DNA from 3 places in the Shewanella sp. 4_MG-2023 genome. Region 1 is predicted to be linked to each of the others. Evidence: predicted binding sites of a transcription regulator. Region 1 holds the regulator's gene; each other region holds the start of a gene.
The links. Region 1 encodes sigma-54, which starts transcription at its own class of promoters, with help from an activator protein. Its sites were predicted from a motif close to GTTGGCACGNNNNTNGNNT; they were not measured.
Positions count from the first base shown of each region.

Region 2: the regulator sigma-54 is predicted to act here: its motif matches at 2,651-2,669, upstream of Q4546_RS16485 (formate/nitrite transporter family protein).
Region 3: the regulator sigma-54 is predicted to act here: its motif matches at 7,720-7,738, upstream of Q4546_RS17450 (YggN family protein).

Region 1 is NZ_JAUORL010000027.1:1,506-11,923, forward strand. It holds gene mgtE (magnesium transporter) at 1-1,341, opposite strand, end outside; gene Q4546_RS14390 (HPr family phosphocarrier protein) at 1,540-1,812, opposite strand; gene rapZ (RNase adapter RapZ) at 1,838-2,686, opposite strand; gene ptsN (PTS IIA-like nitrogen regulatory protein PtsN) at 2,683-3,126, opposite strand; gene hpf (ribosome hibernation promoting factor) at 3,129-3,416, opposite strand; gene Q4546_RS14410 (RNA polymerase factor sigma-54) at 3,440-4,924, opposite strand; gene lptB (LPS export ABC transporter ATP-binding protein) at 5,059-5,790, opposite strand; gene lptA (lipopolysaccharide transport periplasmic protein LptA) at 5,790-6,500, opposite strand; gene lptC (LPS export ABC transporter periplasmic protein LptC) at 6,487-7,047, opposite strand; gene kdsC (3-deoxy-manno-octulosonate-8-phosphatase KdsC) at 7,044-7,610, opposite strand; gene Q4546_RS14435 (KpsF/GutQ family sugar-phosphate isomerase) at 7,612-8,589, opposite strand; gene Q4546_RS14440 (calcium/sodium antiporter) at 8,658-9,620, opposite strand; gene Q4546_RS14445 (ATP-binding cassette domain-containing protein) at 9,804-10,418, shown strand, end outside.
Region 2 is NZ_JAUORL010000035.1:35,920-46,337, forward strand. It holds gene putA (bifunctional proline dehydrogenase/L-glutamate gamma-semialdehyde dehydrogenase PutA) at 1-1,580, shown strand, start outside; gene Q4546_RS16485 (formate/nitrite transporter family protein) at 1,778-2,614, opposite strand; gene Q4546_RS16490 (cation diffusion facilitator family transporter) at 2,942-3,832, opposite strand; gene Q4546_RS16495 (LysR family transcriptional regulator) at 4,141-5,025, opposite strand; gene Q4546_RS16500 (hypothetical protein) at 5,275-5,556, opposite strand; gene Q4546_RS16505 (Na+/H+ antiporter NhaC family protein) at 5,872-7,224, shown strand; gene Q4546_RS16510 (hypothetical protein) at 7,414-8,058, shown strand; gene Q4546_RS16515 (pseudouridine synthase) at 8,061-8,774, shown strand; gene Q4546_RS16520 (S46 family peptidase) at 8,786-10,418, opposite strand, start outside.
Region 3 is NZ_JAUORL010000041.1:17,157-27,574, reverse strand. It holds gene Q4546_RS17485 (MFS transporter) at 1-1,343, opposite strand, end outside; gene Q4546_RS17480 (aryl-sulfate sulfotransferase) at 1,732-3,534, opposite strand; gene Q4546_RS17475 (oxidative damage protection protein) at 3,857-4,135, opposite strand; gene mutY (A/G-specific adenine glycosylase) at 4,145-5,281, opposite strand; gene trmB (tRNA (guanosine(46)-N7)-methyltransferase TrmB) at 5,445-6,161, shown strand; gene Q4546_RS17460 (50S ribosome-binding protein YggL) at 6,217-6,543, shown strand; partial or broken gene glsB (glutaminase B) at 6,552-7,465, shown strand; gene Q4546_RS17450 (YggN family protein) at 7,864-8,673, shown strand; gene Q4546_RS17445 (LysR family transcriptional regulator) at 9,220-10,161, shown strand.

The DNA of each region.
Region 1 (10,418 bases):
TAAGCCTAAAAAGGCGAATAAGCCAATCACATCGGTGACTGTGGTTAGTACCATACCGCCAGCCAATGCCGGATCGATATTGAGTTTTTTAAGTATGAGCGGAATACTGGCCCCCGCTAGTCCGGCAACGGTCATGTTAATGAGCATCGCGCCGCCAATGAGACCGCCCAGTGCCATATCACCTTTCCATAGCCACACTGCAAAGAAGACCAGTACCGACCACATGAGGCCATTAAGAAAACCAATGGCTAATTCTTTACCGATAAGCCAACGGGAGTTACTTTGGCCAATATGACCCAAGGCGATACCACGAATAACCAGAGCTAAGGTTTGATTGCCTGCCACACCGCCCATACTAGGGACAATAGTCATTAAAATCGCGATGGTGGCAAATTGCTCTAACGTGCCTTCAAACATATTACTTACTGATGCAGCAAGTAAGGCGGCAAACAAGTTAATGGTAAGCCATAGCGAGCGTCTGAAGGTGCTTTTCATTACGGGGCCAAAGGTATCTTCATCGTCATCCATACCCGCCATCCCCATCATTGAGTGTTCGGCGTCTTCACGAATAACATCGACCACATCATCAATGGTAATACGGCCTAATAATTTTTGCGCTTCATCTACCACTGGGGCCGAAATCCAGTCATGGCGTTCAAATAATTGCGCCACTTCATTATCAGGCATGTCCACAGGGATGCTTTCTAATTCAGGATCCATGATGCTGCGAATGGTTGAATTAGGATCACAAGTGAGTAGATCGGCAAGGCGCACCCCACCAAGCACATGATCGTTGCGATCAACCACATATAAGGTATCTGTGGTATCGGGTAAGTTGCCGCGCTGGCGCAAATAGCGTAATACCACATCAATATTAACGTCAGGACGCAAAGTGACCGTATCAGTATTCATGATACTGCCAGCGGTGTCATCAGGGTATGACAGTGCTTGTTCGACGCGATGGCGGTCTTGACTGCTCATGGATTGCAGTACTTTTTTATAAACAGCATCTGGCAAACTTCTTAAGATGTAAGCCAAGTCATCGGTATCCATCCCTGAGGTGGCTTGGGCTACTTTTTCTGGGGTCATAGCGCTGATGAGTGAATCTTTTAACTCTTCACCGAGTTCTTCTAGGATTTCACCCGCTTGCTCATGATCAATCAGTTGCCATAACACTTGACGAGTTTTCGGCGGTGATGATTCAAGAATTAATGCGACATCGGAGGCGGCCATGTCATGAAGCATATTTCTGACATGAACAAACATACCGCTACCTAATGCTTGTGTAAGCTGATTAAGACGTTGTTCGGTCAGTTCGCTGTCGATGACTTCAATACCCATTGGCTACTCCTGAAAAGACGATGATGAAATGTTAACTTAACTCACCGGAAAGAATGAAGAAATTTCTAATATCTGATGGCTTGATGCGCAATTCATAAATACGCTAATACTGCTTGGTGGTGTGTTGAGTATAGCTAATAAAATAATGGTAAAGGTGAGTCGCTGTGTTTCCTTGGAGATGTTACTGGGCGCAGGCGGTTAGCTTTCTTCGTCAAATTTATCGTTGATTAACTTGCATACGGCCTCAAGGGCTTTTTCTGCATCACGGCCTTGAGCTTCAACAGTAATGATTTTACCAATGCCACTTTCTAACATTAATAACCCCAATACACTGGCAGCACTGGCTTGTTTCTCACCTTGGATAAGGGTGATAGTTGCGTCAAACTCGGTAGCTAAAATTGCCAATTTAGTCGCCGCTCGCGCATGCAAGCCTAGCTTGTTACTGATGGTAATTTGCTTTGAATAGGCCACCGTTTTGGCTGGCGTTGTGGTTAGCTTATTCAATGCCAAGCTCTCTATGGCGGGCGCTGACTTTGTGCTTAGAGTTGTTGAAACGTTTAGCGAGCTGATCGGCAATATAAACCGAACGGTGCTGACCGCCAGTACAACCAATGGCAATGGTCAGGTAACTGCGGTTATTACGCTCTAAATGTGGCATCCAAGTGTCAAAAAGGTTTTCAATTTGCCAGATAAACTTATTCACCAAAGGCTGTCGCTCTAAGAACTCTTGCACGGGCGCATCTAGGCCTGTGTAGGGCCTTAACTCAAGCTCCCAGTGCGGATTCGGTAAAAAGCGCACATCAAACATAAAGTCTGCTTCAGCCGGCATGCCATGCTTAAAGCCAAATGACTCAAAATGTACCACTAATTCTTTATCAAAACTGCCTAGCAAGATTTGCCGAACATGATCGCTCAATTCGTAGATATTAGTTTGCGAGGTGTCGATATAGTGATCAACCATTTTGGCTATGGGTTCGAGTAACCGCCCCTCAAGCTTAATGGCTTCTTGTAACGAAATTTGATTCTTAGACAGTGGGTGTAATCGGCGGGTCTCACTAAAACGCTTCAGTAACACTTTATCGTTGGCGTTTAAAAAGAAACTGGTAATGCTGGTATCGTCAGACAGTAAAGCAATTTGCTCTTTGAGTACTTTGCCTTGCTCTTCGATATTACGCACATCGACGCTAATGGCGACAAGCTCGTTACTATCTTTAAGCTGTTCAAGCAGGCTGCCAATCAGTGGCAGTGGCAGGTTATCAACACAGTAATAACCTAAATCTTCAAGCACTCTCAGTGCGACTGATTTTCCTGAACCTGAACGTCCCGATACGATGACAAGTTTCATGCAGTAATAACCTGATAAAGTTCTGTAGCGTCATGACTCTTTCGAAGTCGTTTAAGTATCAATTTATCACTGAGTTTCTCTGCCATGCTAGATAATGTGCTTAGGTGTTGCTGGCACTGATCTGCAGGTACAAGAAGCGCAAATAAAATATCTACAGGTTGCTTGTCTATGGCATCAAAGGCGATTGGCTCTTCGCATTTGATTAAAATAGCAATGGGTTCTTCGATATTATCTAAGCGCCCATGTGGAATTGCTATGCCATTTCCTATACCTGTACTGCCCATTTTTTCACGCGCTATTAGACTTTCAAAAATAGCCTGTGAAGAAAGGGTTGGGTACTGGGCAGCCATTAAATTGCTGATTAATTCCAGTACCTTTTTCTTACTGCCCGGAGTGGCACAGGTAGTGCACGCCGGCTGCAGGATGGTACGAAGTTCCATCGTTAATGCTTAGTGAGTTTCTCTTTATGTTTAATTACCTGACGGTCTAGCTTATCTATCAGGGCGTCTATTGCCACATACATATCAGCGTTACGCGATACAGCAAACACTTCACCGCCTTTTAGGTGCAGTTTGGCTTCGGCAATCTGTTGTAGCTTTTGAACATCGAGCACAACGTGAACATTATTGATCTGTTCGAAGTGTCGTTCAAGCTTTGAAAATTTTGTTTGCACGTATTCCCGTAAAGATTGAGTTATTTCAATATGGTTTCCAGTCAGGTTAATTTGCATAGGTCATCCTCCAATAACAAAAGTTATAAGCTTTTGCGTTGGTTTGAGGGAGGGATGAGCATTGCCTCTCGATATTTGGCTATCGTACGTCGAGCAACGTTAATCCCTTGTTCAGCCAATAGTGTCGCCATTTTACTATCACTAAGAGGCTTTTTCGGGTTTTCTGCAGCTACGAGCTTTTTAATAAATGCGCGAATTGCTGTAGAAGAGCATTCTCCACCATCATCGGTACTTACATGGCTTGAGAAAAAATATTTTAGTTCAAAAAGTCCACGGGGGGTATGCATGTATTTTTGGGTCGTGACCCGTGAAATGGTCGACTCGTGCATTTCAACCGCTTCAGCAATATCATTGAGCACCATCGGCTTCATGGCTTCTTCACCGAACTCAAAGAAACCTTGCTGAAATTGTACGATACAGTTAGCCACTTTTAGTAAGGTTTCATTACGGCTATCGATGCTTTTGATAAACCATTTGGCTTCTTGTAAATGACCACGAATAAATTGGCTGTCAGCTTGGCTTGAACCGCCTTTGGCCATAGCTGCATATTGCTGATTAACGCCAATTTTAGGCATGTTATCGGGATTTAGCTCGACCACCCAGCGACCATTCTTTTTAAGTACAGTAACATCAGGAATGACGTACTCATCTTTAATGGGGGTAATTTGCAAGCCTGGACGTGGATTGAGCGTTTGAATAAATTCAATGGCTTCACGTAAATCATCTTCTTTAAGCTTGGTTTTACGCATCAGTAACCTAAAGTCACGACCGGCGATTAAATCAAGATGATCTTTAATCAGTAACTTAACATTATCTATGCAAGGAATTTCATTAGGGTATTGGCCTAATTGAATTAATAGACACTCACTTAAATCTCGCGCTGCAATGCCGACGGGATCGAAGTGTTGTACCCGTTTAAGTACAGCTTCAACTTCATCGAGTTCGATATCGTCAGTGCCTAAGGATTGCAAAATGTCTTCAACGCTCTGGGTGAGGTAACCGCGCTCATCAATGGCATCAATAATGGCGGTTGCAATCACCAAGTCATTTTCAGAAAAGGGAGTGAGGTTTTTTTGCCATTCAAGATGCTCATACAAGCCTTCACTGGTTTCGCCTTGAAACGGCATATCATTACCGCTCGATACTGCGCCAGAGCCAGAAGTCGGCGAGGCGGTATACACCTCATCCCATGTGGTATCCATAGGGAGTTCTTCAGGCATAGAATCTTTAGTGAGCGATTCAGTGGTATCAACCGTTGAGGTGTCTTTTTCTATGGTGACTTGGCTATTATCACTAAAATCGGTGTCAGTTTGCAGGGCGTTTTCTTTTACGGGCTCTTTGGCTTTAGTGAATTCGTCTTCAAGCTCTAATAGCGGGTTTGAATCAAGTGCTTGTTGAATTTCTTGCTGTAGCTCCAATGAGGAAAGTTGCAATAAGCGAATCGCTTGTTGCAACTGTGGGGTCATGGTTAAGTGTTGACCCATTTTGAGTTGGAGTGAGGCTTTCATGTACCGCTTGTCCCTAATTGAATTACATCATCGCGACGAACAGTGTGGGCGCTAGTTTATGATCCTAGAAAAATAGACTAGATTAAGGTTTGTTGTTGGCCGCGAATGCCATACTAAAAACTGAATAGTGCTAACTATAGCTTGAATTGTTCACCTAAGTATACCGACCTAACTTGCTGATTGACTAAGATCTCAGCAGGTGTTCCTTCAGCAATCAAGTTTCCGTGACTCACAATATATGCTCGCTCACACACATCAAGTGTTTCACGGACATTATGGTCGGTAATTAGCACCCCTAAACCACGGCTTTTAAGTTGTTGAATAATTTTCTTGATGTCGATTACTGAGATAGGATCTACCCCTGCAAAAGGTTCATCTAATAAAATAAACTTAGGATTTGCCGCTAATGCGCGTGCAATTTCAACTCGGCGACGCTCGCCTCCCGATAACGCCATACCTTGGCTATCACGGATATGAGTTATGTTAAATTCTTCTAATAAATGTTCCAGTTCTTCAATGCGCTGCTCATTTGATAAGCTTTTGCGAGTTTGAAGCACTGCCATTATATTATCGTGTACTGTGAGCTTACGAAAAATACTGGCTTCTTGAGGTAAGTAGCCAATGCCTTTTCGGGCGCGCAAATGCATTGGATCTGCGGTTAAATCATCTTCATCGATCAGAATGCGGCCCTTATCACTTTTGACTAGGCCTACGACCATATAAAAGGTGGTGGTTTTACCCGCGCCATTAGGGCCAAGTAAGCCAACAATTTGGCCGGTTTTTACCGTCAGGCTGACATCTTTTACTACCTGGCGACTTTTATAACTCTTAGCGAGATTTTCAGCGGTTAACGTAATTTGGGTCATTAGTCATTTTGCTCAGCTGCTGGGGCTGACAATGTCGCCTGCGCCTCAGCGTTAAGTGATTCAGTTACTTCGGGTGTTTCAGTTGAGTTCACAGCCTCTACAGCAGATAAATTGTTGTTTTCAATTATAGCTGGTGGCGTGTCATCACCGGGTTTAGCGCTGTCTGGTAAATGTGGTTGCTCATCTTTTTTCTTTTCAGAATCAATCAAGTCTGGGTGACTTTCTGGTTGAAAAATAGTGATAACCCGATCTTCACCAGTACCGGTGCTTTCAGCAATTAACTGCTGCTTTTCAATGTTGTAGCTAATTAGGTTACCAGTAACCTGGCTGCCAGCTTGGTCCAATTTAGCATTACCCGTTAAGGTTAAAATGCTAGTGGCAAGCTCATATTTAATTTCATCGGCACTGGCAGTACCAATACGGCCATCATCTAACTCTTGGGAAAATGTCGCAGGGTTACCTGTGGCAACCATGGTTTTTTGGGTGCCGCTTTCGGTGCCAAATGCGCGTAATTCGTCGGCATTAATGTTAATCGACCCTTGAGTCACATTAACTGGGCCATAGAAGATGACCTGATTGTTTTTTATGTCAGCTTTTTGGCTCACAGCTGCGACTTTAAGCTCTTGCTGTAAATCGCCTTCTTTTGCATAGGCGCTGGCAATACTGACTACACTGAGTAGTGAGGCAATCAAAAGTTTACTTTGCTTCATACGTTCCTTCTACTTGACTTAAAAGTTCAAGTTCTTGAGCATTTAAATCAGCATACAGGCCTAAACCTTGTATATTAAAATCTGACCCAGTAACAAAAATTTGTCTATCTGAGGTCAAAATCATGGTGTTCATATCGAGTGCCAACATGGTGGTTGTCAAAGATTGTAATGGCTCGTCGATGTTTATTGCATCAATAATAACATTATTTTCTAAAACTACTTTGCCTGTTTCATTATTCAGCTTGCCTAAATCTGCGCTTAATTGCCATTCGGCTTCACCATTTTCAGGATAAATAAGGTAGACAGGCTCAGTAAACATGGTTTCATTACTTTGCTGAAAGTGCTCCATGTATTTCGCTGAGACTCGGCTTTGCACTAAACCTTGCTCATTAAATTCAGTGGTGCGTAAGTCATTGGCGATAAAATCAGGGCGAGCAGGGGCAGGCAATTTACTTGCCTCCATCTGACTACGTTTAACTTGTACTTGCCAATAAAGGACTAAGGCTGCGCCAAAAAATCCGATAATAGCGAAGGTCACTCGGCTCATATACTCATTCCGTGGGCATTTTCAAACTTATCTTGGCTAAGTAATAGCAAATCGGTGAGTTCACGTAATGCGCCATTTCCGCCGTTAATGGTGGTGGTCATATGGCAATGTTGTTTAACATAAGGATGGCCATCAGCCACACAAACTGCAAGGCCAACCTGTTTCATCACAGGTAAGTCAACCATGTCATCACCAATATAGGCGACTTCATCTGGGCTAACGCCATAGGTATCTAACAGGCTTTGGTAAGGCACTAGTTTATCATCAACACCTTGATAAATATGAGTGACACCTAAAGCGGTCATTCTATTTTCCACAATGGCAGATTTACGCCCGGTTATCACAGCAACATGAATATTACTGGTTAAAATAGAGCGAATGCCATAACCATCACGGGTATGAAATGCTTTTAACTCTTCCCCTGCATTACTTAAATAAATACGGCCATCGGAAAATACCCCATCGACATCGCAAATAAGCAGCTTAATTTTTTTGGCTTTTTGCCAAACATCATCAGAGATTGGGCCGTAAAAACCTTGGTGCAGTGTTTCGTGTAATGACATGTTAAATGACTCCAGCTTTAACCATATCGAGCATGTTAAGTGCGCCGACTGGGCGTTGGTTCTCGTCTACGACAATTAAACCGTTAATACTTTTTTCTTCCATAATCTGTAATGCTTGCGCGGCTAAAATACCTGGGCTGATGGTAATGCAGTTGGTTGTCATTACATCGGCAATAGCGGTAGTACGCAGGTTCACTTCAGCATCGATGACGCGGCGTAAATCACCGTCAGTAAAGATCCCGACTAGCTTGTCTGCATTATCGATCACTGCAGTCATACCTAAACCTTTATTTGAGATCTCATATAGGGTTTCAGTAATGCAGAGCTCACTTTTCACCTGTGGAATATCAGCGCCTTTGTGCATTACATCGCTGACTTTAAGTAATAGTTTACGACCTAAAGATCCACCAGGGTGGGATAGGGCGAAATCATCACGGGTAAAGCCTTTCGCTTGCAATAATGCTACGGCCAAGGCGTCACCCATCACCAAGGTTGCGGTAGTGCTTGATGTTGGTGCTAGCCCTAATGGGCAGGCCTCTTCAGGCACTTCAATACATAAATGCAGTTTAGATAGCTTGGCCATATTGGATTCTGGTTTACCCGTAATCGCGATTACCGGGACCCCCATGCGCTGTATAACGGGCATTAAGGTGAGAATTTCACTGGCTTCACCAGAATTTGATATGGCTAAAATAATATCATTTTTTGCCAGAGCGCCTAAGTCGCCATGGCTTGCTTCGCCAGGGTGAACAAAAAATGCAGGCGTGCCTGTGCTGGCGAGTGTGGCAGAAATCTTATTGCCAATGTGGCCAGATTTGCCCATGCCCATGACAATGACTTTGCCTTTACATTCTAAAATGAGTTCACAGGCTTGGCCAAACTCGTCTGAGTCTACATATTGATAAAGGTTATCTAATGCTGCCTTTTCAATATCAATGACTTGACGACCCCATTGGCGCAATTGTGTTTGTTCTGTCATATGTATCTCTCTATTGTCCAAAGCGATTTCGGGTTACGCTTTGGTGAGTCACACATCTTTATGCCCCATTATTGTGATTGAAATAAGACAACTTGGTACGCAATAAAGACGATTAATAAAAGGGCTCCATGCCAGCGAGTAAGCTGCTTTTTAGCGCCACTCGATAATACCAGTACTGCTAATGCGGTGCTGGTTGCTAGTACCATGTAAAAATCTCGACCGCTTGCATTTATGTCGATTTCACCTGGGGCAATCAGCCCTGGAATGGCCAGCACTGCTAAAATATTAAAAATGTTTGAGCCAACAATATTACCAATCGCGAGGTCGTCTTCTTTTTTTAGGACGCCAGCGATGCATGCTGCTAGTTCCGGTAAACTGGTGCCAATGGCAATAATGGTCAAGCCGATGACCAGATCTGACAAGCCAAATGTCTTGGCAATGCCTACCGCGCCCGTCACCATCCAGTCTGCCGAGAGTGGCAATAACACCATACCAACAATGATCCAGATAATAGCATGTAATGTGGGTACATTTTTAGGGATCTCTGCGTCAGACTCATCAGCTAGGACATCTTTTTTCTTATTTCGCATCGCGCTCCAAATGAAATAGCCCATCAAGGCGAAAAATGCGATTAATAATACCCCACCTTCAACACGGGTGAGCATGCCGTCGTGAATAAGGTAGCCAGCTAATACGGTTGCCGCAATCATGATTGGAATTTCACGCTTTAAGGTTTCTGAGCGAACTGAAATAGCCCCAAACAATGCGGTAACCCCTAATATCAAGGTGATGTTAGCCACGTTTGAGCCGAGCACGTTACCAATTGCAGTATCGCTCATGCCTTCCATTGATGCGGTGGCAGCAACCAGCATTTCTGGCGCTGAGCTGCCCATGGCCACAATGGTTAAACCGATTAACATTGGTGGCAGGCCTAAGTTTCTAGCAAAGGCGGCAGCTCCGTAAACAAAGCGATCTGCGCTCCAAACTAATGCGCCCAATCCGACGATGAGCATCATGATATTAAAAAGCATCTTGTTCCAATTATTTGAGTTATGGCGATATTTTTGTCAGATATTAACAAAAATCATCGCTATTGCGAAAATTGTTAGGGATTGTAACGCATGGTGATTGATTTGTTGTAGGTTCTTACACAATTTCGTACACTTCAGCTCTACATCTCGTTCTCTAGGAAGGCTATTATTTCCTCTATAGACATGTCTACTCCAAGTTTAGAGCCCACTAGGTCAGCCCTTGTAGAAGTTAAGAACATGGGCTTTAGCCGAGGGACTAAGGTTATCTTTGATGATATCAGTCTCAGCATTCCAACTGGCAAAGTGACCGCCATTATGGGGCCAAGTGGCATAGGTAAAACCACCTTACTTAAACTTATCGGCGGTCAATTAACCCCTGATAGTGGTGAGGTGCTTTTTGCTGGGCAAAACATTCACCAACTGAAGCGGCAACAATTATTTGAGCAGCGAAAGCGCATGAGTATGTTGTTTCAAAGTGGGGCGCTTTTTACCGATATGAATGTGTTTGATAATGTGGCGTTTGCGCTGCGTGAGCACTCAGGGTTAGCTGAAACTATTATTCGTAAGATTGTGTTGATGAAGCTGCAAGCCGTGGGGCTGCGGGGCGCCGCTCTGATGATGCCCAATGAGTTATCCGGCGGCATGCAGCGCCGAGTTGCATTGGCGCGGGCGATAGCACTTGAGCCTGAAATGATTTTGTATGACGAGCCTTTCGCCGGTCAAGATCCTATTTCGATGGCGGTGCTGGTGAAATTGATTGGCGAATTATCTGAAACATTGAGGCTGACTTCGGTGGTC
Region 2 (10,418 bases), on a different contig from region 1:
GTAAAAACTCTAAAGGATTAAACATGAACATCATTTCTGAGTCTGCGCCATTTTTTGCCGGCGTTGACCAATTTAACGATACCCAATGGACTGCTGGGCCATTAGTCAATGGCGAGACCTTAAGCGGCGAAACCAAAAATGTACTCAGCCCATTTGACACCACTAAAACGGTGGGACAAGTAGCTTTTGCCAATAATCAGGCAATTGAAGCTGCATTAAGTTCTGCCCATGGCGCTTTTCATCGTTGGAGTCATACCCCCGTTGAACAGCGTGCATCTGCACTGCAAAAACTGGCTGACTTACTTGAAGAGAACCGCGAAGAGCTGATTGCCCTTTGTACTCGTGAAGCAGGTAAAAGCTTACAAGATGGCATTGATGAAGTCCGTGAAGCAGTAGATTTTTGTCGCTACTATGCTATTCAAGCCAAGAAAATGATGGCGGCGCCAACTTTGCTTCCTGGGCCGACGGGTGAATTAAATGAACTATTCATTCAAGGCCGCGGCACCTTTGTTTGTATTAGCCCTTGGAACTTCCCATTAGCGATTTTCTTGGGCCAAGTTACTGCGGCGCTAGCTGCTGGTAATACCGTGATTGCCAAACCCGCTGAGCAAACTTCATTAGTAGGTTACCGCGCAGTGCAATTAGCTCATGAAGCAGGCATTCCTGTCGATGTACTGCAGTTCTTACCAGGCACTGGCGCTACTGTTGGCGCAGCGATCACCGCTGATGAACGTATTGGCGGTGTGTGCTTTACTGGTTCAACCGGCACTGCTAAATTGATTAACCGCACATTAGCTAATCGTGAAGGTGCTATCATTCCGCTCATCGCTGAAACTGGCGGTCAAAATGCGATGATAGTTGACTCGACCTCACAAGCAGAACAAGTGGTTGCAGATGTGGTTTCATCGTCATTTACCAGTGCAGGCCAGCGCTGCTCGGCATTGCGAGTGCTGTTCTTACAAGAAGATATTGCCGATCGCGTGTTAGATGTAATGCAAGGCGCAATGGAAGAACTCAGTATTGGTAACCCAAGCTTTGTTCAAACTGACGTTGGCCCTGTGATTGATGCCACTGCAAAAGCGAACCTAAATGCCCATATTGATCATATCTCGCAAGTTGGTAAGTTAATTAAGAAAATCGACTTACCCGCAGGCACTGATAATGGCCACTTTGTGTCGCCAACAGCGGTAGAAATTGATTCAATTAAAGTGCTTGAGAAAGAACATTTCGGGCCAATTTTGCACGTTATTCGTTATAAAGCCGCTAATTTAGCCGCGGTTATTGACGAGATAAACAGCACCGGCTTTGGTCTTACTTTAGGAATTCATAGCCGCAATGAAGGCCATGCGTTAAATCTTGCAGACAAGGTTGATGTGGGTAACGTCTATATTAATCGTAACCAAATTGGCGCAGTAGTGGGTGTACAGCCTTTTGGCGGTCAAGGTTTATCAGGTACTGGCCCCAAAGCAGGCGGACCACACTACCTTACTCGTTTTATTACTGAAAAAACCCGCACCAACAATATTACTGCCATTGGCGGTAACGCGACGTTATTGTCCCTTGGTGATGCTGAAGACTAATAATTAGCAGGTTTGAAACCATAAAAATGCCCGCAGCTGCGGGCATTTTTTGTTCAAGCTATTTTATTTAGGTTAATAGTGTTCAAGCTAATAGTATTTACCGATAAAACCATCAACGGCTTACCATTAAGTAAGCAGGTATCACTTGAATCGCCATAACAAAGCCCAATCGAGACAAGGATAGGCCTTAGCACTGCTTATAAAGCTAAGCTTTCTTTTTCAGCAGCAGTTTTACGCTCAGGGCTTGTCTTAACATGGGTTAAGTACAAAGGTAAGCCCACGAGTAAAAAGCCGCCGACTAAATTACCTAATGCCGTTGGGATTTCATTCCACAATAGGTAGTCGCTAACAGTAAAGTCACCGCCCATGATCATTGAAAATGGAAATAGGAACATATTAACGATTGAATGCTCAAAACCCATAAAGAAGAACAGCATCACAGGCATCCACATTGCAGCCATTTTGCCGCTCACTGAGGTTGAGATCATAGCGCCTACCACTCCCATAGACACCATCCAGTTACACAACATGCCGCGAATAAAAATAGTAAACCAGCCTGCCACGCCATGCTCTTGATACCCTAACGTACGTGACTCACCAATTGAGCTCACTTTAGCCGCTAATACTCCACCGTCAGTGTTGTAACCATAAGTCAGGATATAGGATGCAAAAAATGCCACGGTTAACGCGCCGGCAAAATTCCCCACAAACACTAACCCCCAATTCCTAAAAAGTTGCTCCCAGGTACATCCCGGTCGCTTGTTAAGGACAGCTAAAGGCACTAAGGTAAATACACCTGTCAGCAAATCAAACTTCATCAGATACAACATAATAAACCCAACCGGGAATAATAATGATCCGACTAACAAGCTACCTGTTTTCACGATAACGGTAATGGCAAAAAAAGCGGCAAGTCCCAGTATCGCGCCAGCCATAAATGCCCTAACTAATGTATCTCGTGTCGACATGAAGATTTTTTGCTCCCCAGCATCTACCATCTTGGTAGCAAACTCCTTTGGCTCGATATATGACATAGTGCATTCCCTATAGTTATGTAGTTGACTGCTAATAAGCCAACTTCATACCAAGGTTGATAAATGCTTATAAATCAACGCCATAATCTAATTAGATTTTTAAAAAATGGTTGTAAGTAGTGCAAGCTGCACCTAGATAGCGCAAAAAAGCCATTATTGAAAGGCCGTATTTAGCATCAAGTTTGTCTCGCTAAATGAAGCGTAATGAGCAAGTTAGTGGTTGTTGCGGCGGATAAGTGAGTCTTCGTTAAGACTCAAATGGTACCAATAATCGAATATGGTTATTGTAGTGACTAGCAATAGCTTGATGACTAAATGGTTAAATGGTTAAATGGCAATATTCATTTTAAGCTCTAACTTGTATGGCAGCGCTGATAACTTTTGCTTGAGATTTTGCTGAAATACTTTGATATCACCGGTCTTTATAATTGACTCTTCACTAGGTACGACATTGATATCAATTCTAAGCTCATTTCCCACTTTGACGACACTGCCTAAATGCAGGGTTTCTTGGCTATCAACTTCTTTCATGCCTTTGGATACTTCTGCAATCAGTTCTTGTTGTGGTGCCATTTGCAATAACTCTTTGACCGCTTGACTCACCATAGAAAAAGGAACTTTCAAAAAGTAAGCTGAAATTAATATCATCATGAGTGGATCGGCATAACCTGCATATTGAGCCAGCGAAGTTTGCGTTAAGCCCCATGCGATAACAAACCCCAGCGTAATAGCCATGCTGAGCAAAGTATCCATCTGCCACTGCTTAGTTTCTGCTTCAATTAACCCTGAGTGCGACTCGCGGCTCATTTGGGTTATTTTCCACCAAGCAAAACCACAACCAAGGGTATTTATCAGCCCGAAAACACTCGCGACACCAATGTCTAACGGCTTGACACCTTGTATTAAACTATCGATTGCCCCAAACAGTGAATAAATCACTAGACTCATAATCACTAAACCTTTGATCGCAATAACAATAGGTTCAAACATCGCCTTACCATTGGGAAAACGCTTATCTTTCGGGGAATGGATAAGCTTAGCGGCGAGCAGTGACAAAATAGTTAACAGCAAACTAATTAACGAGTATAAACCATCAAAGGCTATGACTAAGGAACCCAATATCAGCCCAACCGCCAAGCCGCCTACAGCAAACATCAGCGCAAATACTGAAGACAGTATCAACACTTTTTGCTCTATTGCTTGAGATGGCACACACATATGAATTCCTCATAAAATTAATCATTTACCCGTATAGGTAATTGAGTACAGTTTGGCATTCTGTATTAAATCAGCAATGACAAACTCAACGTCTGTGAGGTTATTTTGATAGTAATATTATTATAGCAAGGCTATTCAATGACTTAGTTTAGTAACCATCTGTCAATTATATTGACAGTGAGTGCTTGGCATGAATCCGAAATAACACGAATAAGCTAATACAAAGGTGATAGCTGGTTATTGAAATGGACCAGTTGAACAGTTTGATTTAATGACCCATCGAGGATGGGCTTATCATGAACACAAGATTAAAAAGCAAATAGATAGTCATTTAACTGATCGGCTAACCAGTTTGTCGCGGGATGCTCATTAAGGCCACTTGCTGCAAACATGCAATAGTCTTCCTGCAATAAACCGTAAGTATGCTTAATCACCGCAATGGATTGCTGCCTCAATAAATGTTTAATCAAGGGCTCAGGCATTACACCCCAAGCATCTTCAGTTTGAATGGAGCTAAGAATGTAATCAAAACTTGAAAAACCAATATAGTTACGGGAAAAAGGCTGTAATTCAGGATTGGACTTTTCATTTAAATATACCATTGATGCTTGCATGGCGCTGCGCAAGTCTTCATCTGACACTCGGCGTTTTGCTGCCAAGGGGTGCTCATGACGGCACACTGACATCATGCGAATTTTACCTAAAGGATGTGATGTCACCATGGCACTATCAGTGCTTTCATAGTCAATTCCAAAAGCAAAATTAACTTGCTCAGTTTCAACTAAATTGGCCAGATCGCCGGTGGAGGCCAGCACAATATTAAATGAGGTTGCTGGAAAGTGATTATTAAGCTGATGAGTCAACTCTAACCAAATATCGTCAGGTAAAGAGTCGTCACGGGCAATCCATACTTCTGCAGCAAACTCACCTTTAACTTGACGACAGGTTTGGCGGATCCGCTGCGCCGCTGTCAGCATACTTTGGCAATCTTTATAAATAGCCTTACCTGCTTCGGACAATGTGACTTGGTTACCGGTGCGATCAAATAATGCGGTATCGAGATCTTTTTCCATCGCTTTAATCGCCATGGTCATTTTGGTGCGATTCTGTTCTGTTTGTCTCGCCGCTTCTGACACAGAGCCCAGCTCTGCGACCAAACAAAAAGCTTCAATTTGCGAAAGTGTCAGTGCCATTATTATTCCTATAGTGAGGCTACCTCGCTAAGATAGCCTATTGCTTTGTGCCACAACAGTACGCTTTATCAATTTCGCTAGTCAGTTATCGGTTATCAACATAGCTTAGGCAATGCTAACCATCTTAAGGGAAAAAATGAAATCTAAAATTACAGCGGATATGGGAGTTTGAGGCAGGAAAGTGAGGTAGTAAAAGGCAGCTTGATAACAATCCTAATAACCATCAAGCCCTCACAGGCAATATTCGCACTATTGACTATCAAACAAACCGTTGCGCTTTAAACCTCGATGAACGTTTTTACATAACTTGGCAAATTTTTCTAAATCGCCAAAGCTCGGGGTGGCATTATTGTCCAGCGATGATTGCCAATAACTCACTTCACTATCAACAATTTCAAGCAGTTTTTTGGGACAGCCAATACAGCTACTATTAAAACCACATACGGCTAAAGCAGGATCATCTAAGGGAAAGGTATCTTTAACTTGGTTTATAAGTTGCTGCATTGCAGTCATTCTATCTGGTTTCATCATCAAGGGGCTCTTGCATCAATGAACGCCGATAATATTGCAGCGGCTGTTAAAGGTCAAAATACAGCCACCAAACCGTCTCAAGGTTAATGAGATGTATACTTTATTGTGCTGCAAATACAGTTAGCATGTGCCATTAAAGTAAAACCAACCCTAGAAGCAAAGAAGTCTAGACGTCTAGATTGACACTAATTTGTAGATCTCCTATGCTGACTATCATTGCACAAGCTATCATCATTGAAACTGAAATAACATGGATTGCTAAAGTAACTCGCAGCCTATTGGTGCAGCACCAATACCATCAATGAATTGAATAAGATAATAAGAGAGACTCACTTGACCACACAAACACAAAAATCGGCCACCAGCCCAGCCTCCTTTGTTGCTTTACTGCCACTATTTGCTTTTTTAGCCTTATTTATTGGCGCTGGGGTTTACTTTCAAAGCCAAGGTGTAGACTTTGCTTTTTATCAGTTACCTAGTGTTATCGCGATTTTACCGGCGATTATCTTGGCGTTATTACTGTCTAAGCAAAAATTAAATCAATCCATTGATACTTTCATTGCCGGTATTGGTCACAGCAATATTATTGCTATGTGTCTGATTTATCTATTGGCAGGCGCCTTTGCCTCTGTCGCTAAAGCGACTGGTGGTGTTGATGCTACGGTTGCGCTGGGCTTATCAATGATCCCATCGAACTTATTATTACCCGGCTTTTTTGTTATTGCTGCCTTCATTGCTACCGCGATGGGCACCTCAATGGGTACCATTGCAGCGGTAGCGCCGATTGCATTAGGCGTTGCTGATCAAGCGCAAATTGATTATGCATTAATGGCTGGCGCAGTATTATCTGGTGCATTATTTGGTGATAACTTATCTATTATTTCTGATACCACCATTGCCTCAACCCGTACTCAGGGCTGTGAAATGAAAGACAAGTTCCGTGAGAACTTAATTTTCTCGCTGCCAGCATCAGCAATTGCCTTAGTGTTATTTGCTATTGCGGGTCAGGGACAAGCTGACATTGCCGCCCAAGAAATTGACTTCATTAACGTTATTCCTTACCTAACGATATTATTTTTAGCAGTATCAGGGGTTAATGTGTTTGTGGTACTAACCGTAGGCATACTGCTAGCTGGCGCTACAGGCCTGTTCACTATGGATTATAGTGCGGTCCAATTTGGTCAAGATATCTATGCTGGTTTCACCAACATGCAAGAAATCTTCATTCTATCTATGCTTGTTGGCGGTTTAGCTGCGCTGATGACACAACAAGGCGGTTTAACCTTTGTAAGCCAGAAGATTGAATCTTTGATTGCCCGCTTCTCTAAAGCCAAAGGTGACGCATCACCCCGCGCTGCTGAACTAGGTATGGCAGGTATGGTTGCAGCAACCAATGTGTGTGTCGCTAACAATACGGTATCGATTGTGGTTGTCGGTGACATTGCCAAAGACTTAGCCAGCAAGCATGGCGTTGCACCTAAGCGCGCGGCGAGTGTTTTAGATATTTTTGCTTGTATCATTCAAGGGTTAATTCCCCATGGCGCTCAAGCACTATTGATAGCATCAACCTTTGCCATTAGCCCATTAGCTGCTATTTCACACGCTTGGTATTGTATGATTTTAGCTGTGGTTGCTATTTCAATTGTGATATTGCGTAAACGCGCTTAATTCACTGTCAAACCAACGGCATAAAACCTGAGAACAACCGACTTAATGATGGTTGAACTCAGGTTTTATTTTATATAAAAGAGCGGTTTAAAAGTGTTAGTCTAAAGTTAACATTTGCATATCAAACAACCCATGAGCCAATCAATTCAGTTTAATAAACATTACGATTTACATTTAATGATTATTTTCATGTCTTTAGCGACTGCTGTAATTAGTGGCCTTGGCATTGGGGCGGCGTTAATTGCTGAAGTGTCTCGTTTGGGTATTAACCCACTGAGCATTAGAGCTGATACCTTAGGTGACTATATGAGTTCACCGTTAGCCATTGTTTACAATATGTCATTAGTCATTGCTGGAATGTGTTTAATACTGGCTATGTCAGCGCGCTACTTTGTCTTTGAAGATGGCTACAGCCGAGGTATTACCGTCACTGGCGCTACCTTAGGCGTATTAATTGTACTCATTGGTATCTTTCCAATTAACTTTTTAGAGCAACACCGTCTGTTTTCAACCGGTTATCTCATTTGCACCTTTTTGCTGCATTGTTTTTGCTTTATGGAATACTTTCGCAAGCGTAGCGCTTTAACCAGTCCATTATTCGCTCTAAATATTATTGGGTTAATATTTTCAATAATATTGATGTCTTTGCTTAACTGGTCGACATTAGATTTTGATCCATGTAGCCATGCTACCAGTGACATTTGTTGGATGTCCTTGGTGATGTGGGTACTAACTCAAACCAATATTTTGTGGTGTATGGTGTTAGCCATTGATATGAAAAACCGTATTAAGCAGCAACATCACCTTGCCAACTTATCGCTTGTAGGAAACTAATTTTGGCCAATAATATGCGCTTAGAGCAGTATTTAGCTCACTGCGGAGTCTGCTCAAGGCGCCAAGCCCAAAGGCTTATTGCCGCAGGTAGAGTGTGCTTTAATGGTCAAATCGCCTCAGCGTTAGATCGCGTCAGCCCCAATGTGGTAAACCCCAATATTTTACTAGACGGTGAAACTATTGCGCCACTAGAGAGCAAACAATATTGGCTATATCACAAACCCGTGGGCATTGATTGCCGCTTATTACCTGAGTTAGCCTCCAGTTTAATCCATCACTTACCCGCTTCACCCCGGCTGTACCCTGCAGGAAGATTAGATAAGGACTCGCGCGGATTATTACTACTGACAAATGATGGCGCGCTAACTCATCGACTGATGCATCCTGATTTTGGCCATGAAAAAGTCTATCAAGTCACGGTAAATAAACCACTTAAAAATGATTTTGCCACGCTAATGAGTGCAGGAGTCTGCTATCGAGATGTGACCACTAAACCTTGTAAGGTCTCTGTCATTGGCGAGTGCCAATTTGAGATCACCTTAACCCAAGGGCTTAATCGACAAATTCGCAGAATGTCCCAAGCGCTGGGCTATCACGTTGTTGATTTGCTAAGAGTGAGCATGATGAATTGTCAGCTTGCTCAGTTGCCAGAAACAAAAATGCGGCCCCTAGAGGCCGCAGAATTAGTCACACTGCAGCAGCTACTTAAGTTGTAGCTGCTTATCAATTATTTTACGATGTCCATTTCTTCAAGTAAGTTGTCAGCATTATCTAAATACTTCATCACCCACAGCATGTAACGGCTATCCACTTGGATTGAGCGGTTAGTTTGAGGATCATAACCCCAGTCACCAATGATGCTTTCGTAAACGCCATCAAACAGTAAACCCACTAATTCAGCGCGGCCATTCAAAGTTGGAGAACCTGAGTTACCACCAGTGGTATCTAAAGTCGATAAGAAGTTAACCGGTACAGAATCGATTGATTTCATGTAGAAATCGCCGTACTGCTTTTGCTTAATAAGCTCAAGTTGCTTAGTCGGTGCATCAAATGGAGCTGCACCAGTATCTTTCGCAACAATACCTTCAAGACGAGTAAACGGCGCCGCCACTAAACCATCTTGGGGCGAGTATCCTTTTACGTTACCAATCGTGACTCGTAAGCTTGAGTTAGCATCAGCGTAAACCGGTTTACCTAGCTCACGATTATAGGCAATGACCGCATCCATATACTGTGGACGCACTTTCATTAAGTCTCCAGCAAGTTGTTTTTGCGCTTGTTCGCGTTGCATTTTTTCATCAAAGGTCATCACCGCATATTGAATAAACGGATCTTTCGACTGATTAAACTCAGCTACCGACTTATTCATCCAAGCTAAGCGGACGTCTTTATCTGACAGTGTGGTATTGGCATACATGCTATCAAGGGTTTTCATTAGCTTGGCTTCATCGAAGTTTTTACCAATCGAGAAAGCCTTATCAAAATCAGCTAAACGCTCAGAGGTTGGCAAAGCGGCATAACGCTTGAGTAAGTCTGCTAACATGGCTTTATCAACGCTGGCAGCATAACGACGGTCAATACGCTCCATACTTGAGGTAAACTGAGTCATGTCGCGTTCTTGATAGCCAGGCTCACGCTGCATATCCGGTAACGCTTTTTCATGAGCTAAACGATATAGGCGCTCAGCGGTGTTCTTCATGGTTGAATAACCCATGTAACTCAGCAGTAAGTCACGTTCTTGGCCTTGTTGGTCTAAGGCAATTAACTTATCTAACTGAGCTAATGTTTCACCATATTTCGCCTGACGCTTGCTATCTTTGCTAATCCACTTAGCTAATTTTTGCTCTAAACTTTTACGCTCATCTAACATGGTAGATTTACCGTAAAACTCAATCATCGAAGTAAAGTTTTTAGCGTAATTGGCTAATCCTGCAATTGAGCTTTCATATTTAATTCGCTCATCACTGCCTTCTGGGGCTGTGTCTTTGATGATTTCAATTAAACGTTCACGCAACACTTTACCTTGCGGATAAGCCCACTCAAATTGGTTTTCGATTTCATTCGCGATGCGATAACGGTTAGTACGGCCAGGGTAACCTGCCACCATAACAAAGTCCCCTTCGCTTACGCCTTTTGCAGACACTTTAAGAAAGCTTTTAGGCTCGTATGGGACATTATCTTTACTGAAATCGGCAGGCTTACCATCTTTACCGACGTAAGCACGGTAGAATGAAAAATCGCCAGTGTGACGTGGCCACATCCAGTTATCGATATCGCCGCCATATTTACCCACACTGGCTGCAGGATTATAAGTTAGGCGAACATCGCGGATTTCCATCTGTTTAACTAAGTAATACTCA
Region 3 (10,418 bases), on a different contig from region 1:
TGGCGCATTTTTTGTTCATCTAAGCTGTAGTGTTTAACAACCCAAACCGCTAATAAGGCAAAGCCTGCAGGGATGATGGTATTGAGCAGTAAAATCCCCATTAACGAGTCGGGTGATTGCTGCTGATTTGCCACATAACCCATGGATGACAGCATCCAACCGATCATCGCGCCTGCAAAAGCGCCGCCTAATTTTTGCGAAAAGGCTGCTGCTGAAAAAATCATCGCGGTGGCGCGGCGGCCATTTTTATATTGTGAGTAATCAGCAGTATCGGCATACATAGAAAATACCAACGGCGATTTAGGCCCTAAGCAAAATCCAATTAAGGCCTGCATAATAAACATCAAGGTAAGGTTGTGAGCTGGAATAAAGTAAAAGCCAGCCGAAAGTATGGCAACAATGGTCATTAAACCAATAAGCAGTGGGCGTTTATCAAAGTATTTGGTTAACAGTGGGGTTGAGGCGGCGCCTAGGGCAAGTGAGATCATATAAACCGCAGTAAAGGTGCCTATAAGATCTTCTCGGTTTACATAGTATTTAAAGTAAAAGGTGCCGGTACTGGCGCGTAAAGTAATGGTAAACATGATGATTAACGCTAAAGAGAATAAAATTAGCCATGGCTTGTTGTTGGTTAAATCGATGATGTCTTGTTTGATTGAGGTTTGTTGATTAGTTGGTGGCGCTATGCGCTCTTTAGTTGCAAAAAAAGTAAGGCAAAACAGCACCGCTGAAATAAGTCCATAACAGGCCATGGTCAGTTGCCAGCCTAATGCCTCATTACCCGCGCCAAGATAAGTAACTAATTCAGGCGTCATATAAGCAACTAAAGTACCGCCAGAAAAAGCACCGATAAATCTAAAACTGGTTAATGTGGTTCTTTCCTGACTATTACTGGTGACCACACCTAATAGCGCGCCGTAGGGCACGTTAATAAAGGTGTACGCCAGCATCATGAAAATGTAAGTGCCATAAGCCCAAATCAATTTACCATCATCACCTAAATCGGGCACTGTGAAGGTGAGTACACCAGCTGCAGCAATGGGAATAATGCCTAATATGAGGTAAGGGCGAAATTTGCCAAAGCGGGTGTTAGTTCTATCTGCGAGGGCGCCCATTAATGGGTCTGATACCGCATCGATTATGCGAGTCACTAACATCATGGTGCCAACAGCTGCAGCTGATATACCAAATACATCGGTGTAGAAAATAAATAAGAACACATCAAAAACACGCCAATAAAAGTTAGATGCCACATCCCCAAGGGCGTAACCAACTTTCTCTTTAAAGGATAACTTATCGAATGTGACCGATGTGTTTTTTACGCTGGTTGCTGATTGTTCCATAATCGTTTTTATACCTTGATTGTTGCAATCTAACTTGAAGGTATTACTTACAACTAACCCACTATTCACTTGTATTTACAACATCTTCGCTGGGTTGATACCTGATAAAGTGTAAGGCTTTAATATTTAGCACGCCTAAGTCACGCCTAAGTGTAAGCGCTTACATTGTGATTTTAATGTAAATTATTAATCATTTTTTGACCAGTATTAATTTAAATAAACTGAATATGATTTTTTGAAAAGAGGCGGGTAGAAGCGTTTTATTGATCTGGGATAAAGAGGCTAAGGTATTCAGCCCTTTTCCATCAAAGGGCTGAATAACATTTACTAAATAATTCTTATTGGATAATTGTTACTGGGTAACTGTTATTGAATAAGAAGCGACTCACTATTTAAGCATCTCGTTTACTCGTATAACCTGAGCGCGGTAACCCGTTGCGAACATATCGTGACTATTGATATTAATGCGCACAGCGGGTTTGGTTTCACCATAGCGATGCTCAACTAAAATAGATTTAACTTTACCTGTGGTGTCATCCATTTTTAAGTTGCCATAACCGCCACCTAAACCAAATAAACCAGCTGAGGCAAAGTAGCTCATCATGCTGTCTTTATCTTGCTGATATTTAACGATAGATGTTACTGGCGAGTAGCCTTGATAACCCAACTCGTCTTTACCGTATTGCCATACTTGGGTAACGGTTTTATTGGCCTCATCAATTTTGTATTCAACCGCGCGGGAATATTTTTCACTGGCAAACATCGGCTGACCAAGGTGTCTACCATCGCCATTATCAAATACGGTTAAAGTGCCCTTTTCAGGAACAAGATAAGCGGTATGGGACGTGTATGAGAAGTCAAAATCACTGCCTCGGCAACGACCCTTTTCATTACAGCTAAGTTTGTTACCTGTAGCATCAACTGGCGAGAGTAGCTTATCTTGGAACTTGTCACTCCAGCCTTTTTCAGGGCCTAATATCCATTTAACTTGTTTATCGCGGCCAATTTTGATTACCGCAGATTGATGACGTGAGCTAATAATGATGCTGTCATCTTTAGGGTCATAATCAATAGAGTTTACATGGACCCAGTTACGGCCTGTTTCTACTCCGTGAATATCACCATAAGGGGCATTCTTTAAATCGTCTAAGGTGGTTTGATGGCCAGCTTGATCAATATTGATATTTAAACAAACTGCACCGGCATCAAGGGATAATAATGCCGCATCACGCAGTGGGTCTAAAATAGTGTTTAAATCCCAGTAATCCACTAACTTACCTGTGTTATCAACCTCAATGATTTGATCGCGTATGGTGTTGACTAACATGCCATCAGCGCGGCGATAATCTTTGGCGGCGGCGCGAATAAAGATATTGCCGTTGGCAGCTTCAATCCCTTCGTGTGATGCATCGATAAAATTTCCCGGTAAATTGTGCTCTGAAATCATTCTTCCCATTAATGACATTTTTTTCCAGCCTTGGCCCTGTACCCACACCATGTTGCCGTCTTTAGTGACGTTCATGCCCATGGCGTAACCTGCGCTGTCATAATTTTTTGAGTTATGGGTGGTGTAAGGATTCAGATACCAACGAATATCACCGGCGGTATCGATAATGAAAAATCCTGGTTTCCCATCCCAAGAAAACGCCCCAGGTGCATCAGGGTTATTGTGGGATAACTGACCCGACTTTCCGTCTGGATTGGTCCAGTTTACAAAATAAAGGCGGTCTTTAAAGTCAGCGTCAACATGTTCTACTTCGACGATGGGCGCTTTAGCCCACTGGCTTTCTGAAAAGCCCATATCAATGTCTGGGGTTAGCATTTGATACTCGTGGCTGCGCTGCTTGCCGTTTTCAGTCCATTTAATTGTAAAGGTGTTCATAAAGGCAGGGTAGAGACCAAAAATTGGCACTCCACCTTCATCCATTACCCGCATATCATCAACTTGATAGTTTATGCTGACACCAGTTTCACCTTTGGCATGTATGGTGACATCCACATTGGAAATTTTATGGCCATTAAGAGTCACTAAAGCCGTTAGTGGGGCATTTTCATAGGGATTATGAATGATATAACCCAATGGCGCATCTGCCACTGGCATTGGCTTCATCCCCATGGGGTCTGCATTAACATTATTGATTGAATAAAGCAGTGACAAGGTCAATGCTGTATAAAGTATTGGCTTTAGCATGGGCACACTCTGAAATTAGTTATAGCGGCAGTATACCTTGGCATAATCGATAATAATGCAGTGTAACTAACAGAAAGTGTTATAATTTTTTACTTTTGATTAATAGCTCACGAAATAAGATTTTTAACTAAATTTAGGGAACTTTTGTGAATAGGCTGTGGAGTAACAACTATTTAAAAGCTATGGGGAAGTTAATTACAATTGTCTCAAAAGTGATTGGTAATTGATGCGAATAAAAAAGCCTACTTTATATCAACAAGCCGTTAGCGGTTTTAAAGTAGGCTCTTAAGCTATTCAGCTAGCTAAGGGGTTAGCTATTTAGTTACTCGTCTTCACTTGGAGGTACATAACCTTCAACGGCAACATCTTTGCCTTCAAATAAAAAGCTAACCATATTCTCTTCAAGTAGTTTACGGTCATCAACATTCATCATGTTAAGTTTGTTTTCATTGATTAGCATGGTTTGTTTTTTCTGCCAAAGTGCCCACGCTTCTTTACTGATTGAATCAAAGATACGCTTGCCTAGATCGCCAGGGTAAAGTTGAAAATCTAAACCTGGAGCTTCTTTCTTTAAATATACGCAATTAACATTACGAGCCATGATTATTCCTTAAAGGGATTCCTTGACGGGATCTACTGCTAAAAGAGCGGCTAAGTTAGATAAAATCCGCTCAGTTGCTGCGGCTAATCCAACTTTCGCGGGATGATGTATGTTATACCAGAGTGTCTGATTTTGTTCCATTACACTTGAGTCAATTTGAGGCGATTGTTGATTTTCGCCGAGATTAACTAAGATAGGCTGAATATCTAAATGAAAATGACTAAAAGTATGTCTAAATCCTGCAAGCCATTGTGATTGTTCATTATTGTTGTTTTTTGCTGCGGCATATTCATTGCTGCTGTGATTAAACCCATTAGCACTGATATGTGCAAGCAGCGCCGCCTCAGTATCAAATTGAGGAAAACACCATAAGCCGCCCCAAATGCCTGCTGGTGGTCTTTTATTGAGAATGACTTCACCATCTTTATGCAGTACTAGCATCCATGCAGATTTTACAGGAATGGTTTTTTTAGGCTTTTTACCGGGGAATTCTGTCTGTCGGCCAGCAAGTTGCGCTTTACAATCAATTGCAACAGGGCATTGAGCACAATTGGGTTTACTGCGAGTGCAAACCGCAGAGCCAATATCCATCATGGCTTGGTTAAATTTAACCACATCTTTTTGCGGGGTTAACTTATCCGTTAAGTGCCATAATTGTTGTTCAACTGCTTTTTGACCTGGCCAACCTTCAATTGCGCCGTGACGGGCAAGTACCCGTTTAACGTTACCATCTAATATTGAATGACGCTGACCAAGGGACAATGACAAAATGGCCCCAGCAGTCGAGCGGCCAATACCCGGTAAGGCTATGACTTCATCTAGCGCTTCAGGAAACTTGCCTGCATGTTGCTCACAAACTGTTTTAGCCGCTTTATGCAGATTACGGGCGCGGGCATAATAGCCTAACCCCGTCCAATGATGCAGTACATCATCTTCGCTGGCATTGGCAAGGGCTTTAATGTCGGGAAAGCTTTGCATGAATTTTTCATAGTAGGGGATAACAGTGGCAACTTGAGTTTGTTGCAGCATGATCTCTGAAATCCACACTCTATATGGGGTTTTATTGATTTGCCACGGTAAGGTCTTGCGTCCGTGTAAATCGTACCAAGCGGTGATCCGCTCAGAAAAGGAGTTAACTTTTTTCATCAGCGCAGTGTATATGGAGAATATTCTATAAACAAGGGAGCCTGTTAACTGATAAATACTTTAGTCATGGTGATTTTAAGATATACTTAGCCACTATTATTGGAACAAAGATGAAACTTTGAATAGTCGGCAATTTAAACGCTATTCAAATGATGAGGCATACATGAGCGACGTTACCACCGCTGAATTTAACGAAGATGGCAAATATATTCGTAAAATCAGAAGTTTTGTATTAAGAGAAGGCCGTTTAACCAAAGGCCAAGCAAACGCAATTGAAGCACATTGGCCTGCAATGGGTTTAGATTACACACCAGAAGCGATTAATTTAGCTGAAGTGTTTAAGCGTGATGCTGATACCGTATTAGAAATTGGTTTTGGTATGGGTGCATCTTTAGTTGAAATGGCTAAAGCGGCTCCTGAGTTAAACTACATTGGTATCGAAGTACATAAACCAGGTGTTGGCGCATGTTTAGTTGATGCCGGTGAAGCTGAAATTACTAATTTACGTGTTTATCATCATGACGCGATGGAAGTGCTTGAAAACAGCATTGCTGATGGCTCACTTGCCCGAGTACAATTATTTTTCCCAGATCCTTGGCACAAAAAACGTCATCACAAACGCCGTATTGTGCAAGCTGAATTTGCGCAATTAATTCGTCGTAAGCTTAAGATTGGCGGTGTTTTCCATATGGCAACAGATTGGGAAAACTACAGCGAGCACATGTTAGAAGTGATGTCTGTGGCTGAAGGTTATAAAAACCAATCAGCAACCAATACTGTAGTTGAACGTCCAGATCATCGCCCGCTAACTAAGTTCGAAGCCCGCGGCCATCGTTTAGGTCATGGCGTTTGGGACATAATGTTCGAACGTATTGCATAATTATAATAAAATATTGTTAAAATAAGCTATTTAATCAACTAACTAGGAAATAACCATGGCTAAGACCCGAACTCGCCGTTTACGTAAGAAACTACGCGTTGATGAATTCCAAGAATTTGGTTTTGATATCAACTGGACTTTTGATGAGTCAATTTCTGAAGCAGATATTGATAAAGCTGTTGATGAGTTCATTGAACAAGTCATTGAACCTCGTAAGCTAGGTTTCCATGGCGGCGGTCATAAAATGTGGGAAGGCATTATTGCAACACAAGAGATCGGTAAATGTACCGAAGAAGATGTTGCTGCTGTTAAAGCCTTCTGGGAAGCGAAAAAAGTGCCACAACTTGAAGTTAGTGCACTGTACGACATCTGGTGGGGCTAATATAGCTAATGCCTGAGCAAATATTGCTTGATGAAGTGGTCGACAAGGTTCGGCCACTTATTGGTTTAGGGAAAGTCGCAGATTATATTCCAGCATTGGCTGACGTAGATCCAAACAAAATAGCAATAGCAGTCACTGGCGCAGATGGTCACACCATTGGCGCTGGGGATTATCTTGAGCCGTTTTCCATTCAATCTATCTCCAAAGTATTCAGCCTTACTTTAGCGCTAAGTTTGTACTCCGAAGATGAACTTTGGAGCAGGGTAGGTAAAGAGCCTTCAGGTCAGTCGTTTAACTCATTGGTTCAAGTTGAGCTTGAACGAGGCATTCCAAGAAATCCATTTATTAATGCTGGTGCATAGTGATAGCAGATTTAATTCAAGCGCGCCTTGGTGCACCTAAGCATCACTTGCTTGAAGTGGTTAGAAACCTGAGCGAAAACCCTCACATACTTTTTGATAAAGTTGTGGCTAATTCAGAATTTCAGTTTAGTGCCCGTAATGCCTCTATTGCCTATTTAATGAAGTCATTTGGTAATTTTAACGGCGATGTTGATACAGTATTAAAGAGCTATTTTCATTACTGCTCATTAAAAATGAATTGCGCTGACTTATCAAAAGCGATGTTTTATCTCGCCAATCGCGGTAAAAGCCTAGCAGGGGATCAAATCGTTACCCCAGTACAAACCAGACAGCTAAATGCACTGCTTGCTACCTCTGGTTTATATGATGGCGCAGGTGAGTTTGCTTATCGGGTTGGTATGCCAGGTAAAAGTGGTGTTGGCGGCGGCATTATTGCGGTGATCCCTGGGGACATGTCTATTTGCGTATGGTCGCCTGAACTTGATCAAAATGGCAACTCACTGGCAGGCACTCGCATGCTTGAACATTTATCACAATCATTAGGTCGCTCAATTTTTTAAACTCGCTTATGTTGCTGGGCAAGTTTTTTATGCCCATTTTCAAATGTTAAGCTTGAAATCATCCATTGTCTTTTTAGTATCCTCATCCACGAGTTTGAAAATCATCTATTCTTAAATCTACCCATATAATAGCGATGATGAAAATTACCAACATTTGGCTTATTTCACACATAGTTAATATAAATCCAAATCTAAAAGCTAAACCTATTAGTTATTATCTGCTTTAAGTTATTGATAAAAAGCTTATTTATGTTTTTGGCACAGCCTGTGCAATAACTTGGTATCAGTCTAATTAACATTGAAACTAGATATCAAAACGTTGGCAGTAGCTTAGTGAGCAGTTTAGCCACTCGCCCCATTGATTATCTACATAACGATTAACAGCAAGGATAGAGCTAATGAATACCCAAGGTTTATTTAAAAGTATTGCACTAACTGGTTTGATTTTTACCGCAGGGGCTATGACGCCTGCGGTGGCCAAAATGTCCCTTGAAGATAATCAATGCAACGTGACCTTAAACTATGATGTTACCGTTGAGCCACAAAAATTATCCTTTAGCGAAAAAGGCGCTGAGGTTTACCGAGTCGAACTTGGAAAGTTATATATTGATGGCAACCAAGTTGCACTAAATGATAAGCAAGCAGCTTTGTTAGCTGATTATTCGGAGCAAGTATCTAAACAGATCCCAGAGGTAATTGATTTAGTTGATGATGCTGTTATTTTGGCAACAGATGCAGTGAGCATGGCATTAACCCCTATTTTTGGCGATGCCACCGCGGCTAAATTGGATGAGCTTTTAGCTGGAATTCAAAGCCGTGTTGACCAAGCAGCATATCAACAAGGGGATAAGTTTTATCTTGGCGCGACAGAGTCTTCGTTAGAAGAAGCATTTAATGAAGAGTTTGAACAAGAAATGGAGCAAATGATTAAAAACTCCATGGGCAGTTTTATGATGGCGCTAGGGGCTGAAATGATGTCTTCAGAAGGCGGAAGCTTTGATGAAAAAATGACTGCCTTTTCAAGCAAAATGGAAAGAATCGGTGAAGATGTTGAATTGCAGATTTCTGAGCAATCAGAGGCCATAGAAGCTAAAGCCAAAAAAGTCTGCGGTAACTTTGAGCAGTTAATGGTGCTTGAAAGTGAATTACGTCAATCCATCCCACAGCTATCTTCTTATGAATTAGCGACATTATCAGATACTGAGTAGCGGTAACCTTGTAAGTTCTAGCATTGTCAAAATGCACCTGACCTTCCCCTGTACCTTGTGCAGGGGCTTTTTGGTTAAACCATTCCTGCTTAAATTACCAATCAAAAACTTCACCCGCCAATCAAGCTCTAGTTAACTATCTGTTATTTGCGCTACTTTGTAGCGAGATATGCTAGCCGAGCTAGTCGTTTTTTGTCTAATTGCCACCGTTCAAGTTGAGAAAAAGTCATTAATATTACAGTTTATCGTAGATTTGTTCTGATAAAAAAATTGTATATTATAAATATAGAGCCATTTATACAATTTTTGGTATACTCCTAAAACTATAAAACTGTATGGCGTTAACCAATTAACTTGTTGTTTTAGTTTTGGTTGGCTATTCATGATAATGGACTATCGAAATTTAATTTCTTTTTGGGTGAGTGGCGCAACGTTTAAAGAACCATATAAAGTAGGTGGCGTTTATGCAGCATTGTCTGTAATAAGCGACATTACTTGGAACTCAAAAAATATTTTTAATGTCGTAAACAGCTTAAGGCGACTCCAATGTTAGAACTATTAGAACCTATTGCTATTTTTACTCATGTTGCTAGAGCCGGGAGCTTCAGTGCCGCTGCCAGAAGGTTGAGTATATCTAAGTCCAAAGTAAGTACTCAGGTTGCTGATCTTGAACATAAACTTGGGGTTCAACTCATCCAACGTACTACACGTAGTTTAAGTTTAACTGAAGCGGGTAACTTGCTTTACATACAAGGTGAGGAGTTATTACGTGATGCAGAGCAGGCCGTTGCTAGTGTGCATAATCTAAATGATGCCACCCGTGGTGTACTTAAAGTCGGTATTTCTCAGTCTTTTGGTACCATGCATATTATTCCTGCATTACCTGAGTTTATGGCACGACATCCAGAGCTTGAGCTACAAGTTAGCTTACTGGATCATAAAGTCGATGTGGTTAGTGAAGGTTTAGATTTACTTTTGACTATGTCTGAGCAGCTACCATTAGGTATGGTTGCAAGACCATTAATGAAGTGTCAGTTCTTATTAGTGGCATCGCCAGAATATATTGCCCAACATGGCAATATTTCTCGACCTGAACAACTTGTTGATCATAACTGTCTAGTCTACCAAGGTGAGTGGCATGAGCACAGCATGTGGCAGTTTAAGAAAGCTGATGATTACTGTGAAATTGGTGTTTCTGGTAACTTCCGGGTTGATAATGCACCAGCATTAAAATCGGCCGCGGTTAGCGGTTTAGGTATTGCCTACCTAGCAAGTTATTTACTTGAAGATGAAATCGAACAAGGTACATTAGTGCCGTTATTACCTGATTGGCAATTGACCAACAACTTACCACTACAGGCTGTTTACCCAAGACGTAAGCACCTTGCCCCTAAAGTAAGTGCATTTATTGAATTTATTAAAGGTCATATTGGTACTACACCTTATTGGGATGGTAAGTTTGATCATTTATACAAATTACGTAAATAGCCATTCAATGGGGTTTCTAAGTCAGTAACTAAAACTGGAAACATTGTTCGAATTTTAAAACAAAGTCGCAACTTAAGTTGCGACTTTTTTATTTGCATAATAAAAACAATAACTTGATTGTCTTGTGGTTGAAAAACGCTCAGGTTGTTTCTGTACTGAGTTATTAATGGAGTGTAAAAAGCTGCTTGAACTCTGTTCTTAAATCAATACAATAGATTTCAGTTGATTCGGAATGATTTGAGTCACGCATCTTGTTG